2 regions of the Faecalibacterium sp. AM43-5AT genome follow, and region 2 is predicted to be linked to the other one. Evidence: a T-box and tRNA genes for the amino acid it is inferred to sense, from the RefSeq annotation. Region 2 holds a T-box; the other holds one or more tRNA genes.
What was found. The T-box of region 2 lies ahead of metG (methionine--tRNA ligase). A T-box ahead of a tRNA ligase gene usually reads a tRNA of that ligase, here a tRNA-Met.
Positions count from the first base shown of each region.

Region 1: it has a tRNA-Met gene. The T-box ahead of metG (methionine--tRNA ligase) is inferred to sense a tRNA for this amino acid. The anticodon was not compared.

Region 1 is NZ_QVGZ01000006.1:44,242-50,998, reverse strand. It holds gene serS (serine--tRNA ligase) at 1-1,256, shown strand, start outside; tRNA gene DW937_RS08840 (tRNA-Met) at 1,460-1,536, shown strand; tRNA gene DW937_RS08835 (tRNA-Glu) at 1,629-1,700, shown strand; gene DW937_RS08830 (branched-chain amino acid ABC transporter permease) at 2,726-3,589, shown strand; gene DW937_RS08825 (branched-chain amino acid ABC transporter permease) at 3,591-4,646, shown strand; gene DW937_RS08820 (ABC transporter ATP-binding protein) at 4,649-5,398, shown strand; gene DW937_RS08815 (ABC transporter ATP-binding protein) at 5,391-6,098, shown strand; gene DW937_RS08810 (ABC transporter substrate-binding protein) at 6,198-6,757, shown strand, end outside.
Region 2 is NZ_QVGZ01000002.1:194,784-201,540, reverse strand. It holds gene DW937_RS04880 (TatD family hydrolase) at 1-313, opposite strand, end outside; gene DW937_RS04875 (EamA family transporter) at 310-1,269, opposite strand; gene metG (methionine--tRNA ligase) at 1,273-3,270, opposite strand; T-box leader at 3,338-3,578, opposite strand; gene DW937_RS04860 (Dabb family protein) at 3,624-3,926, opposite strand; gene DW937_RS04855 (hypothetical protein) at 4,001-4,219, opposite strand; gene DW937_RS04850 (SdpI family protein) at 4,229-4,534, opposite strand; gene DW937_RS04845 (hypothetical protein) at 4,554-4,871, opposite strand; gene DW937_RS04840 (DUF2798 domain-containing protein) at 6,034-6,498, shown strand.

The sequences.
Region 1 (6,757 bases), on a different contig from region 2:
AGCTCCCGCTGGTGGACGAGGTCATCGAGAAGGATGCCAAGTACCGCGCATGCCTGAAGGAAGTGGAAGCCCTCAAGGCTGCCCGCAACAAGCTGAGCAAGGCCAACGGCCCCCTGTTCGGCCAGCTGAAGAAGTGCACCGATGAGGCGCAGAAGGCTGAGCTGCAGGCTCAGATCGATGCCAACAATGCCGCCGTCAAGGCCGATGCCGACAAGATGGCTGAGCTGGAAAAGGAAGAAGAGACCCTGTCCGCACGCATTCAGGAGATCATGTACACCATTCCGCAGATGATCGATCCCAGCGTGCCCATCGGCCCGGATGATACCTACAACGTGGAAGCACAGCGCTTTGGTGAGCCTGTGGTGCCCGATTTCCCCATTCCGTACCACACCGAGATCATGGAGAGCTTCGACGGCATCGATATGGACGCCGCAGGCCGCGTGGCCGGCAACGGTTTCTACTATCTGCTGGGCAACATCGCCCGCCTGCACGAGGCTGTGCTGGCCTATGCCCGCGACTTTATGATCAACAAGGGCTTCACCTATGTGATCCCTCCCTTCATGATGCACGGCAACGTGGTGCAGGGTGTCATGTCCTTCCCGGAAATGGATGCCATGATGTATAAGATCGAGGGTGAGGACCTGTACCTGATCGGTACCAGCGAGCACACCATGATCGGCCGCTTCATCGACCAGACTCTGGACGAGGCCACTCTGCCCCTGACCCTGACCTCCTACAGCCCCTGCTTCCGCAAGGAAAAGGGCGCTCACGGCATCGAGGAGCGCGGCATTTACCGCATCCATCAGTTCGAGAAGCAGGAAATGATCGTGGTCTGCCGCCCCGACGAGAGCGCTGACTGGTACGAGAAGCTGTGGAAGAACTCTGTGGAGCTGTTCCGCAGCATGGAGATCCCGGTGCGTCAGCTGAACTGCTGCTCCGGCGACCTGGCCGACCTGAAGGTGAAGAGCTGCGATATCGAAGCATGGAGCCCCCGCCAGCAGAAGTACTTCGAGGTCTGCTCCTGCTCCAATCTGGGCGATGCACAGGCACGCCGCCTGCACATCCGCGTGAAGGGCAAGGACGGCAAGACCTATCTGGCCCACACCCTGAACAACACCTGCGTGGCACCTCCGCGTATGCTGATCGCCTTCCTGGAGAACCATCTGCAGGCCGACGGTACCGTGACCATCCCCGAAGTGCTGCAGCCGTATATGGGCGGCCTGAAGGTCATGGTTCCCACCCATAAGAAGGGTTGAAGAATTGACCGGCTTTTCCACAAGGTTCGGATAAATGGTTGAAAAATCCCGCTTTCTATTCAATGGAAAGCGGGATTTTTGCGTATCTTCGTTTGTATTTTGGACGATACGAAAAAATATGATTTTTTTAAAAATATGTGTTGACAAAAGGGGTATCTGTGGGTATAATAATAGAGCACTGTTCGAGTGCACAAACAATATGTGGCGGTATAGCTCAGTTGGCTAGAGCATTCGGTTCATACCCGAAGTGTCACCGGTTCAAATCCAGTTACCGCTACCACTTTTACAGAGTTTCGCTAAGGTTAGGGGGACGGTCGTCTGCAGTAGTGGACGATGGAAGTCGGAGGTTTTAGCGAAGCTCTGTATTTCTAAGGCCCGTTGGTCAAGCGGTTAAGACACGGCCCTTTCACGGCTGTAACATGGGTTCGATTCCCGTACGGGTCATAAAAAATCCCTGATCTTAGGATCAGGGATTTTTTTATGCAACCCGTACGAGGAATCGAACAGGGCGGCGGTGCGCAGCACCGCAACCAAAGCCCCAGTGGGGCTTTGGTTAGCCCGCGGGTCCCAACGGCCAGGAATGTCTACCGTGGTTGCTGCCGTTTTGACCCGTACGAGGAATCGAAGGAACACGGCCGCCCGCAGGCGGCAAAAAAGAGCCCAGTGGGCTCTTTTTTAGTGCCCCGGGTTGCGGCTCCCAGCATCCGCGCGTGCCTTGGGCGGCACGTGCGTCTTGCTGGCCGCTGCCCCAACAACTCCTCCCTGCATCGGCCACTGGCCGCGGTCGTCGTTGTTGCAGGTCCCAACGACTAGGAATGTCTAATGTGCTTGCTGTTTCATGCAACCCGCACAGGAATTGCAGCTGAGCTGACCGCCGCCAGCGAGCAAAGACTTCCCCCGGTCGGGGGAAGATGTCGCATAGCGACAAAAAGGGGAGTACAGGGAAGCGAAGCTGGGGCCGTGGTCAGCGGGATGCGAACGCCGCTCCAAGGCGTGAAGCATACGCTGGGAACCACAACCCGAGACAGGGCGGCGGTGCGCCTTCGTCTTGAATACTACATACCAGATCACGGATAAAAGATCCGGCAGAGGAACACGTTCAAGTGCTCTTCTGCCGGGTCTTTCTACATTTTTTCGCAGATTTTCGACCTGAAATAGTAACAAAATTATGTCATTGAGACATCAATCCTCTATTTTTTACCGCGAAAATTGACTTGCACACCAAAAAATCCGGGATATTCTAGCACTTTCCATATAAATTAATGACAAAGTTTGGTGGAAATAATATCTTGTATACAGGCTGCACTTACGTTACAATACAGATGATATATCAATTGTACGAGCAGAAGGGAGGAAATGGAGTCCACAAGGGCAATTTTCAATCACGAGTACGGGCCGATGGCGGATGCAGCGTGCAGTTTTTGCATCATCTGTTCCCATCGCCTGATGCTTAGAACGGGAGGATGTCAATGGAAGTCTTTTTGCAAGCACTGGTAAACGGGATCCTGCTGGGCGGTTTCTACTCCCTGATGGGAATGGGCCAGAACATCATTTTCGGTGTTATGAACATCGTCAACTTCTGCCACGGCGAGATGTTGATGGTGGGCATGTACATCACCTATGTTCTGTATACCTACTTTGGGGTGGACCCCTATGTAGCCCTTCCTATCGTCGCAGTGCTCATGTTCGGTCTGGGTGCGCTGATCCAGTCCACCCTGATCACCCCTTCGCTCAAGACCAAGAGCTTTACGAACCTTTTGTTCCTCACCGTCGGTCTGGGCCTGCTGCTCACCAACGGCGCTCTGGTCATCTTTGGTTCCACCTATTATAAGATCATTACCCCTTATGCCCAGACCTACATTCCGCTGGGTCCGGTCACGATCGCGCTGCCCCGTCTGATCAGCTTCCTGATCCTGATTGTGGTCGCGATTGCGCTGTTTGCCTTCCTCAAGTATTCCACCACCGGCAAGCAGATCCGCGCCGTATCCCAGAACCCCATTGGTGCTGAGGTCGTGGGTATCAACGTCAAGAAAATTTACATCCTGACCTATGGTCTGGGCGTTGCTCTGGCCGGTATCGCCGGTTCTCTGCTCACCCAGTTCTACACCATCTATCCCACCGCAGGTGCAAGCTTCGGCTTCCGCGCACTGATCGTCGTGGTCGTGGGCGGTCTGGGCTCCATCCCCGGCGCATTCTTCGCCGGTATTTTCCTGGGCCTGCTGGAGCAGATGAGTGCATTGTTCATCAGCCCGTCCTACAGTGATATGATCGTGTTCGTCACCTTCATCATCATTCTGGTCGTGCGTCAGGTCATGATTCTGAGGAGGCGATAAGATGGATACCAGAAAAGCAGTTAAAACCTATCACCGCAATCTGGCGATCGTTCTGGCTATCATCATCGCCATCTTCGCAGCGATCCCGCTGGTCGTGGATAAACCCTACATCATCAACATTTTCGTTCTTACCTTCTATATGTCCACCCTGTCCATGGCATGGAACATTCTGGGCGGCATCACCGGCCAGAACTCGCTGGGTCTGGCCGCTTACATGGGTCTGGGTGCCTATGTGTGCTGTCTGGTGGTCACAAAGACGGGCATGAACCCCTGGGTGGCCGCTGTGCTGGATATGCTCGTTGTGGGCGTTGTGGCCGGTGTCATCTTCTTCCCCAGCCTGATCCTGCGCGGCCCCTACTTCACGCTGGTGTCCATCGCGTTTGCCGAGTCCATCCGTCAGTTCATCATCAACTCGGAGTTCTTCGGCCGCGCATCCGGTGTGGGCCTGCCCTTCGGCAAGGACTCCTTTGCGCAGTTCCGCTTTACCAGCAAGGTGCCGTACTACTACATCGGCTTCATCATGATGGTGGGCGTTTACCTCATCATGAAGAAGATCGGCCGCTCCAAGCTGGGCTTTGCGCTGCGCACCATCCGCGAGGATGAGGACGCAGCCGCCGCTATCGGCATCAACCCCACCAAGTACAAGGTCATTGCCGTTGTCATTTCGGCTATCATTGCCGGTCTGGTCGGCTTCTTCTACGTCAGCTACATCCGCTACATCGACCCGGATGTTATGATCCAGTCCAAGTCCACCGAGATCGTGCTGCCCGCAGTCGTGGGCGGCGCTGCCTACATCGAAGGCCCGCTGATCGGCGGCCTCATCATGATCCCGCTGAGCGAACTGCTGCGTGCAAACTTTGCCGCCATCCTGCCCGGCATCAACATGCTGATGTACGCCATCGTGCTGATCGTGGTCATCCGCTTCCGTCCGTCCGGTATTCTGGGCTGGTACATGAACTCGAAGGTCAAGACCTTCATCGATGAAAAGATCCTCAAAAAGCCGTCTCTGGACGTGCTGGAAGAGTATGAGCTGATGGCAGACAAGGGAGGGAAGTAATCATGGCAGAAAAGCCTATTATTGAAGTCCAGGGCCTGACCAAGCGGTTCAAGGGTCTGACCGCCGTGCATGATGTTTCTTTCTCGGTGGAGAAAGGCTCCATCACCGGCATGATCGGCCCCAACGGTGCTGGTAAATCCACCACCTTCAACATGATCTGCGGCTACTACCCGCCCACCGAAGGCAAGATCTTCTACAATGGTGAGGACATCACCAACAAAAAGGCGTATGAGTACACCAACATGAAGATCGCCCGCACCTTCCAGATCATGAAACCTCTGAAGAACCTGAGCGTTCTGGATAACGTCACCGCAGCAGCCTACTTCGGCCACGCCGGTGCAAAGAGCGAAAAAGAGGCCAAGGAGCGCGCCATGGAGGTGCTGCACTTCACCGGCCTGTACGAAAAGCGTCATGTGATCTCCAAGGACATGGGCACGCCGGACCAGAAGCGTCTGGAGATGGCCCGCGCTCTGGCCACCAAGCCCGAAGTGCTGTTTCTGGACGAGAACATGGCAGGCTTGAACCCGGCTGAGACCGAAGAGGCCATCCAGCTGATCCGCAAGATCAACGAGTCCGGTGTCACTATCCTGCTCATCGAGCACATCATGAAGGCGGTCGTGAGCCTGTGCGAGAAGGTCATCGTCCTTCACCACGGCGAAAAGATCGCTGAGGGCACGCCCGAGCAGGTCATGAACGATCCTTACGTCATGGAGGTGTATCTGGGCACCAAAAAGGAGGGCGCAAGTGCTTAAAGTTGAAGGTCTGAACGCCGGTTACGGCTCTGTGAACATCCTGTGGGACATCGGCTTTGAGGTGAAGGATGGCGAGATCGTTGCCATCCTTGGCTCCAACGGTGCCGGTAAGACCACCATGGTGCGCACCATCACAGGCATGGTCAAGGCCAGCTCCGGCAAGGTGGAGTTCAACGGGGAGGACCTCTCCGGCAAAAGCTCCCGCGTTATTCTGGACAGCGGCATCGTGCAGGTGCCGGAAGGCCGTCAGCTCTTTACCGAGATGACCGTGCTGGAAAATCTGGAACTGGGTGCATTCAATAAGGAGACCAAGGCGCATTTTGCAGAAAATCTGGAAAAGTGCTATAACTGGTTCCCCAAACTGCGCGAGCGCGCAAAGCAGGCTGCCGGCACCCTGTCCGGCGGCGAGCAGCAGATGGTGGCCGTGGCCCGTGCGCTGATCGGTATGCCCAAGCTGCTGATCCTGGACGAGCCCAGTCTGGGCCTTGCCCCCAACATTGTGGACGACATTCTGGAAGTGGCCAAGACCATGGTGAAGAATGACGGCATCTCGGTGCTGCTGGTGGAGCAGGACATTACCAAGGCCCTTGCAGCGGCTGACCGCGGCTATGTTATTGAGAATGGCCGCGTGGCGCTGGAAGGCACCGCCGCCGAGCTTTCGGCAAACGAGCACGTCAAGAAGGCGTACCTCGGCATCTGATTTTGGAAACTGGATGTCCGGCGGGCACTACTTCACACGGTGCGGCGGGGCATCTCGGATTAACAAGCTGTTTTTTACAAACAGAATTGGAGGACAATTATGAAAAAGATCTCTCGTAGAAGCTTCCTGAAGGCATCTGCCGTTCTGGGCGGTGCAGCTGCTCTGACCGCCTGCGGCGGCTCTTCCGCTTCCACCAGCACTGCAGCATCTACCAGCACCGCAGCATCCGGCAGCACTGCAGCAGCCAGCGGTGACACCATCAAGATCGGTACCATCTACGCAATGTCCGGCGGCAACGCAGCCATCGGCGAGAACATCCTGCGCGGCATCGACTTCGCAGTGGACGAGATCAACAAGGCAGGCGGCGTGAACGGTCAGATGCTGGAAGTTGTCCGCGGCGACCATGCAGGCGACGCAGCCACCGGTAAGTCTGAGGCAGAGCGCCTGATCACTCAGGAAGGCGTCAACGTCATTATGGGCTGCCATATGTCCGTTGTTACCGAGGTCGTGGCTCAGGTCTGCCAGCAGTACGGCATCCCCATGATCACCGCTATCTCCACGCTGGACCGTCTGACCGACGAGGACCACAAGGACTACGATTACTTCTTCCGTCTGTGCCCGCTGAACTCCGTCTACGTGGAAGATATGCTGAAGTATCT
Region 2 (6,757 bases):
CCTCGTAATACGGGGCCAGAGCGCGCATCTCTGCGGCCCAGTCCCCGCCGTACACCGAGACCGTAGGAGCCGGGTCTTCCTCGCCGCAGTCGGCAGCGGGCAGCAGGCTTTCCGGGTGAATGCCAACAGCTGCCACCACCCACGGGTAGCGGTGCGCCAGCTCCAGCACCCGGGGTGCATCCCCGGAGTGGGTGGCCTGTTCACACACGCCCACCACGCCTTTACCGGGCAGGCTGTCCAGTAGGGGATAGCGGTCGGCGTCAAAGGCGCGGGCGCTGTAGTGCGCGTGGGTGTCAAAAATGGGGCCGGTCATTTGCCCTCCTTTTTGGCGGGGGCCTTGTTCACCAGCCAGATGCCCACACACACGAACACCAGCGCCGCCAGATACTGCCAGCGGAACAGGGGCTCGCCGTTGAGCACGGCGCTCAGCAGCACGTTGACCACCGGGTTCACGAAGCCAAAGATGGCAATGCGGCTGACCGGGTTGTTCTTCATCAGCAGGGCCCACAGCACATAGCCTGCCCCGCAGATGAAGGCCAGATACAGCATGACCACCACCGCCAGTGCGCTCTGCACATGGAGGCTGCCGCCCAGCACAGTGCCCAGCACGAACAGTGCCAGACCGCCCACGAACAGGTTGATGAAGCAGACGGCAAAGCTGTCTGCTTTTTTGGTCACGGATTTGTTCCACGGGCCGGACAGGGTAAAGATGATGGTAGCGGCCATCATGCAGAACACGCCCCAGCCGCTTCCGCTGCCGTGGTTGCCCAGCGTGCCGATGAGCACGCCCGCAAAGCCAACGGCGCAGCCCAGCGTTTTGGCAGGGGTCATGCGGTCGGCATTGCCATAGATGAAGTGGGCAAAGATCACGCCCAGAAAGCTCTGGGTGCTGTTCAGGATGCCGCCAAAGGCACCTGTGAGCATGGCAACAGCGATGTAATAGAATGCGTACTGGGTCGTGGTCTGCCACAGGCCCAGAGCACAGCACTCCGCTGCCACTTTGCCGCGGGGGAACTTGGGCAGGCGGCTTTGCAGCAGCACACTGCCCAGAAGCACCAGAAAGCTGCCCAGCATGAACCGCACACCGGCAAAGCAGAAAATGGACGCGGTGCTGCTGGAATCAATGGCGAACAGTCGGTAGCCCAGCTTGATGAACGGGAACGCCGAACCCCACAGTACATTGCAGAAAATGGCCAGCAGCACGGCAAACACCGGCGTGCCGAAAATTTTATCCAGCCTTTCGGCACGGGAAAGCTTTACAGTTTCCATGGCTCAGTGGATGCGGCTGCCCACGGGGGTGTCGTCGCCGTAGAAAGCGATGGAGCAGCCGCCGTCGGCGGTATCAGCAGCAAAGATCATGCCCTCGCTGACATACTTGCCCTTCATCATGGGGCGAGGTGCCAGATTGCACACAATGCCGATCTTCTTACCGATCAGGTCTTCCGGCTTGAACCACTTTGCAATGCCGGAAAGGATGCAGCGCTCCCGCTCGCCGTCAAACACGGTCAGGTGCAGCAGCTTCTTGCTTTCCTTCAGGTTCTCGCAGGCGCGCACTTCGGCCACGCGCAGTTCCACCTTGCAGAAGGTGTCAAAGTCGATCTCTTCCTCGTGGGTAAAGTCCACGGTGCTCTCCTCGGCAGGGGCGGCAGCCTTCTTCTCCGCTTCAGCCTTGGCCTTGTTGGCAGCTTCGGCAGCGGCCTTGCGCTTCTCGTCCTCTTCCTTCAGGTGGGCAATTTCCTTTGCCACATCGATGCGGGGGAACAGTGCCTCGCCCTTGTGCACGGTGTAGGTCTCCTGTGCGCCGTAGGTGGTCTTGGTCAGGTCCAGAGCAGATGCGTCCAGACCCAGCTGTTCCATCATCTTGGGTGCAGTGGTGGGCAGGTATGCGTTCAGCAGGATGCCGCACACGCGCAGTGCCTCGCACAGGTGGTACAGCACGCTCTCCAGACGGGCCTTGTTGGCCTCGTCTTTTGCCAGTGCCCAGGGAGCGGTCTCGTCGATGTACTTGTTGGCACGCTGGATCACCGCAAAGATCTCCATCAGAGCCTGCGGGATGGTCAGGCTGTCCATGTCGGCCGTGACCTTGGCGGTCAGCTCGTTGACCATGGTCTCCAGCTCGGTGTCGATGGCTTCGGTACCGGCCACATTGTGCACGGTGCCGCCGAAGTACTTCTCGCACATGGCGACGGTGCGGCTGAGCAGGTTGCCCAAATCGTTCGCCAGATCGCTGTTGATGCGGGTGATCAGGGCTTCGTTGGTGAACATGCCATCGTTGCCGAAGGGAATCTCACGCAGCAGGAAGTAGCGGATGGCATCCACGCCGTAGCGGTCGCACAGGATCACAGGGTCCACCACGTTGCCCACGGACTTGGACATCTTGCCGCCGTTCATCAGCAGCCAACCGTGGCCGAACACCCGCTTGGGCAGAGGCAGATCCAGAGCCATCAGCATGGCGGGCCACAGAATGGTGTGGAAACGCAGGATCTCCTTGCCCACCATGTGAAGGTCGGCAGGCCAGAACTTGTCGTAGTCGTGATATTTTTCGTTACCGTAGCCCAGCGCGGAGATATAGTTGCTCAGGGCATCCACCCACACATACATGGTGTGCTTGGGGTCGAAGGGTACGGGGATGCCCCACTTCACGGAGGTGCGGGACACGCAGGTGTCCTGCAGGCCCTGCTTGATGAAGGCGATCATCTCGTTCTTGCGGCTCTCAGGCTGGATGAACTGGGGGTTCTCCTCGTAGAGCTTCAGCAGGCGGTCAGCATACTTGCTGGTCTTGAAGAAGTAGGCTTCCTCGTGTGCGTCGTACACTTCGCGGCCGCAGTCCGGGCACTTGCCGTCCACCAGCTGGCTGTCGGTCCAGAAGCTCTCGCAGGGCTTGCAGTAGTGGCCGATGTACTCGCCCTTGTAGATGTCGCCTTGCTCATACAGTTTGGTGAAAATTTTCTGGCAGGACTCCATGTGGTAGTCGTCGGTGGTGCGGATGAAGCGGTCGTAGCTGACGTCCAGCAGCTTCCACAGATCCTTGACGGTGGCTACGATCTTGTCCACATACTCCTTGGGGGTCACACCGGCGTCGGCGGCCTTGTCCTGGATCTTCTGGCCGTGCTCGTCGGTGCCGGTCAGGAACATGACGTCATAGCCCTGCATCCGCTTGAAGCGTGCCAGTGCGTCGCAGGCGACAGTGGTATAGCTGTGGCCGATGTGCAGCTTGTCGCTGGGGTAGTAGATGGGAGTGGTGATGTAGAATGTCTTGTGCTCACTCATAGGTTGATACTCTTCCTTTCCTGATTGGTAGCGACGAAAAAAGCCCTCATCCTGCCGGACATTGCCGGACAAGGACGAGAGCTTGTAACTTTCGTGGTACCACCTTGCTTCGCTGCACCTTTGCAGGCACAGCCTTTTGCCGGACACAGAACCCGGCGCAGCGCAGTAACGGGCGCACCCGTCGCAGGCTCAATCTTCACCTGCGCAGCTCCGAGACCATCTTCGGCATCGCGCGGCCTGCCCGGTTCCATCCTTCGGGCTTTCTGTCAGGCGCAGACGGTGCGTACTCTTCTCTTCACAGCCAATTTACATTGTTATGTCTATAATACGCAAAAACGGTGGGTTTGTCAACATTAAATCTCGTAATCCAGACAGAACCGTGCCTTGGTGTAGGGCCGCACCTTGCCGTCGGCCACAGCCACATGGGCGGGATGGACGGAGTAGCCCTTAAGGGCTTCGGCGCTTTCAAAGGTGGTGTCCAGCATCAGGTCGGCGGTGGAAGAGGGGAGACCGTTGATGTTGACATGCACTTCCACAAGGCCCGGGACCTTGCCTGCCAGACCTTCCAGCCCTTCCTTGATGCCTTCCTTGACGGCGGCTTTTTCGGCGTCGGACAGTTCGTCCTTCAGCTGCCAAAGGATCACATGCTTGACCATAATAAAATACCTCCTGCGTTTTTTCTCATTGTAGCAGGGTGAGAAAAAATCCGCAAGAGGAAAGCTGCAAAGTATTATTGGGGTGCGAACAGCAGCACCACCAGAAGTACGGCACAGAGCACCGAAAGCCCAATGCCTTCCAACCGGGTCTGCTTGATGTACTTTTCCGTTGGCTCGGTCTGCGTATACCGCCCACGGTCATGCAGGGCAATGGCATCCTCCGGCTGCAGCGCCATAAAAATGCCGAACCCGATGCCGAAAAGCGCGACCAAGATCGATAAGATGACTTCCATTGAACCCCCTCACTTTTTGTCGTCCTTGCTCAAGAGATAGCACAGATGCGAGATCAGCAGAACAACACTGAACACGAGTGCTGCCACCATCAAAATGGAATTCAGCGGCTTCACCTTGGGCAGAAAAATGTTGACCAGATAGAGTGCACCGCAAAGGATCGACAGGATGCCGAAGGATCTGTGGAAGTGCTGCTTTTCGTCCTCGCTGCTCCAGCCGGTGCCGGTGCCATTGTACAGGTCCCGGATGCCGCGGTATAAAAACAGCACACCCAGCGCGGCGTTCAGCCAATCCCAGTCCGAAAGATTCAAATTCATAGTGGCCCCTTTCCGGCTGTCAATCCGCACTATGGTTCCAGCTTTCGTAGGCGACAAGATAAAGAAGGTCCCCCACGATGGCAATGCCGAAGAGGATACGGTAGATCAGCGATGTAACAGGTGTGAAGGCTAAGATCAGAAAGGCGATGCTGTTGAGTATGTAAAACACGCCGTTCTTTTTCTGCCAGAAGGCGCGGTATTCCGGGTCGCGGTGATACTGGTTGAACGGCAGATCGAGGAACGGGTCTTTGCCTTGAAGATCCCGAATGCCGGAGATGAACCAGATAACGGTCAGCACAAGGTTGAACAAAGTAGAAAACGAAAAGAACGACTCCATGAAATGCACCTCCCATCTTTTTCCACAGTATACCACAGAAAAGTGCAAAAACAAAGGACGGTATTCAACCGCGCAGCGTAAAATTTGCACAAATCGGGCATCAACTGTTGGTTGAAAAAGCACAAAATAAAACCAGCCGGACGAGGCGTTTGCAAGCCCTCGTCCGGCTGGATACTTACTTCTTCGGAGTCATAAGCCTCTTCTCCTTGGGGTTCCTCATTTTCGGAGTAAACGTTTCATAGGGTGACTCTCCTTAGAAACTACTGGAAACTGAGAATCTATTTCAAGGGGACTGATTACTTAGTACATTGGATTGACCCTTCTCTTAACTGATGGAGTGCGGCACCGAGATTCGGAAGATGAATTTCATATTACCACATTCTTTCGAGTTAGATTCGCCAGGGGCAAACTACTTAGTACATTGGTAGAACTCCTTTTTTGCTATTCAAATAATGTTCTCCGTACAAAAGATACCTTCATAGGAATCATCTCCGGCGGATCTATTTGAATCGCTGGGGGTTAAGTTTATCGACAGGTTGTCGTGTAATCGCATTTTTGATGCTCAAGACTGGCTCATTTTTGTTGTGTTTTTATACGGGGGAAACATCCCGTCTGTGGTGAGCCTCTATTTTGCTTCTCAGCGAATCCCGACAGCCTGTCCAAACTGTGCGGGTTCCATATCGACCATCGGTCTCGCTCCTTTCTGCTTCAAGTCAGCGGGATTAGCTCTCTCTTGAGCTTCTGCTGTACTTCTCTGGTTTCTGGCTTTATTATACATATTCCTGATCGATTTGTCTATTCGCAGAGTGCACAAGGATAGAAACATATAATTGTGCAGTTCTTGAAAAATAGCAGATAGAACGTGCAAAATGCTGCTATCTGCGCGGTGTGTCCGGGCGATCGGACCCTTTGGAGAGGAACTCTGTGCCCTGCAGGGAGGTCTGACAAGGAAGTCAACAGCAAAGCTGCCCAGAAGTTCCGGGCCGTTTGTGGAGGATTTTGCGCAAAACGGGAGAAAGTGTCCACAGGGTATTATGCGTCAGATCGATTTGTGCTAAAATAGCGCCAATGAATGGTAGTCGCCGCCGCTCCGCGAGATGAAAGTTTCGCGGGGCGGCTTTTTGCGGCAAAAATTTAGACACAAAAGAAACGGAGAATCAAAATGCCTAAAACTTTACCGGAACGTATCTTCTTTACCATTGTCATGGCCGCAATCATGGTCTATGGCATGATCGTTTACAATGTGGCGCTGAACACAGGCGGTGTCACCAATGCCACCTTTGTTATGGCTCTGCACGAGATGCCGATCATGGTTCCCATTGCCTGCGTGCTGGAATTTTTCGTGGTGGAGAAACTGGCCACCGGATTGGCGTTTATGTTCATGCGGCCCACAGATCGTCCGCAGTTCATCACCTATGCCATCTCGCTGATGATCGTGTGCATCATGTGCCCGGTGATGAGCCTGATCGCAACGGTGCTGTTTAAAGAACCCGGCTTTGGCACTTGGGTGCATACGTGGGGCTGCAATATGCCCATGGCCCTGTGCTGGCAGCTGCTGTACTGCGGGCCGCTTGCCCGTGCCATCTTCCGGCTGGTGTTCCGCCGCGGTGCAAAACAGGCGGACTGACAAATTTTAGATATGCAGTTATAATAAATATGTATAGGAGCGGGTGTAATACCAGACGAGACACCTATACGAATTTTATATATCGGGCATATAAAGTATGTACAATGGGGCATTTTTGATGGAAATATTTCCCGGAATGCCCTGAAAAAGCCATTGAAACCTAAGAATTGGCTAAGAAATTTGTGGAAAAAGTACATGCGAAGAGTGTTTTGTTGGACAAGATGCACAACTTTTTTAATATATCAATGCAGTAGAATCA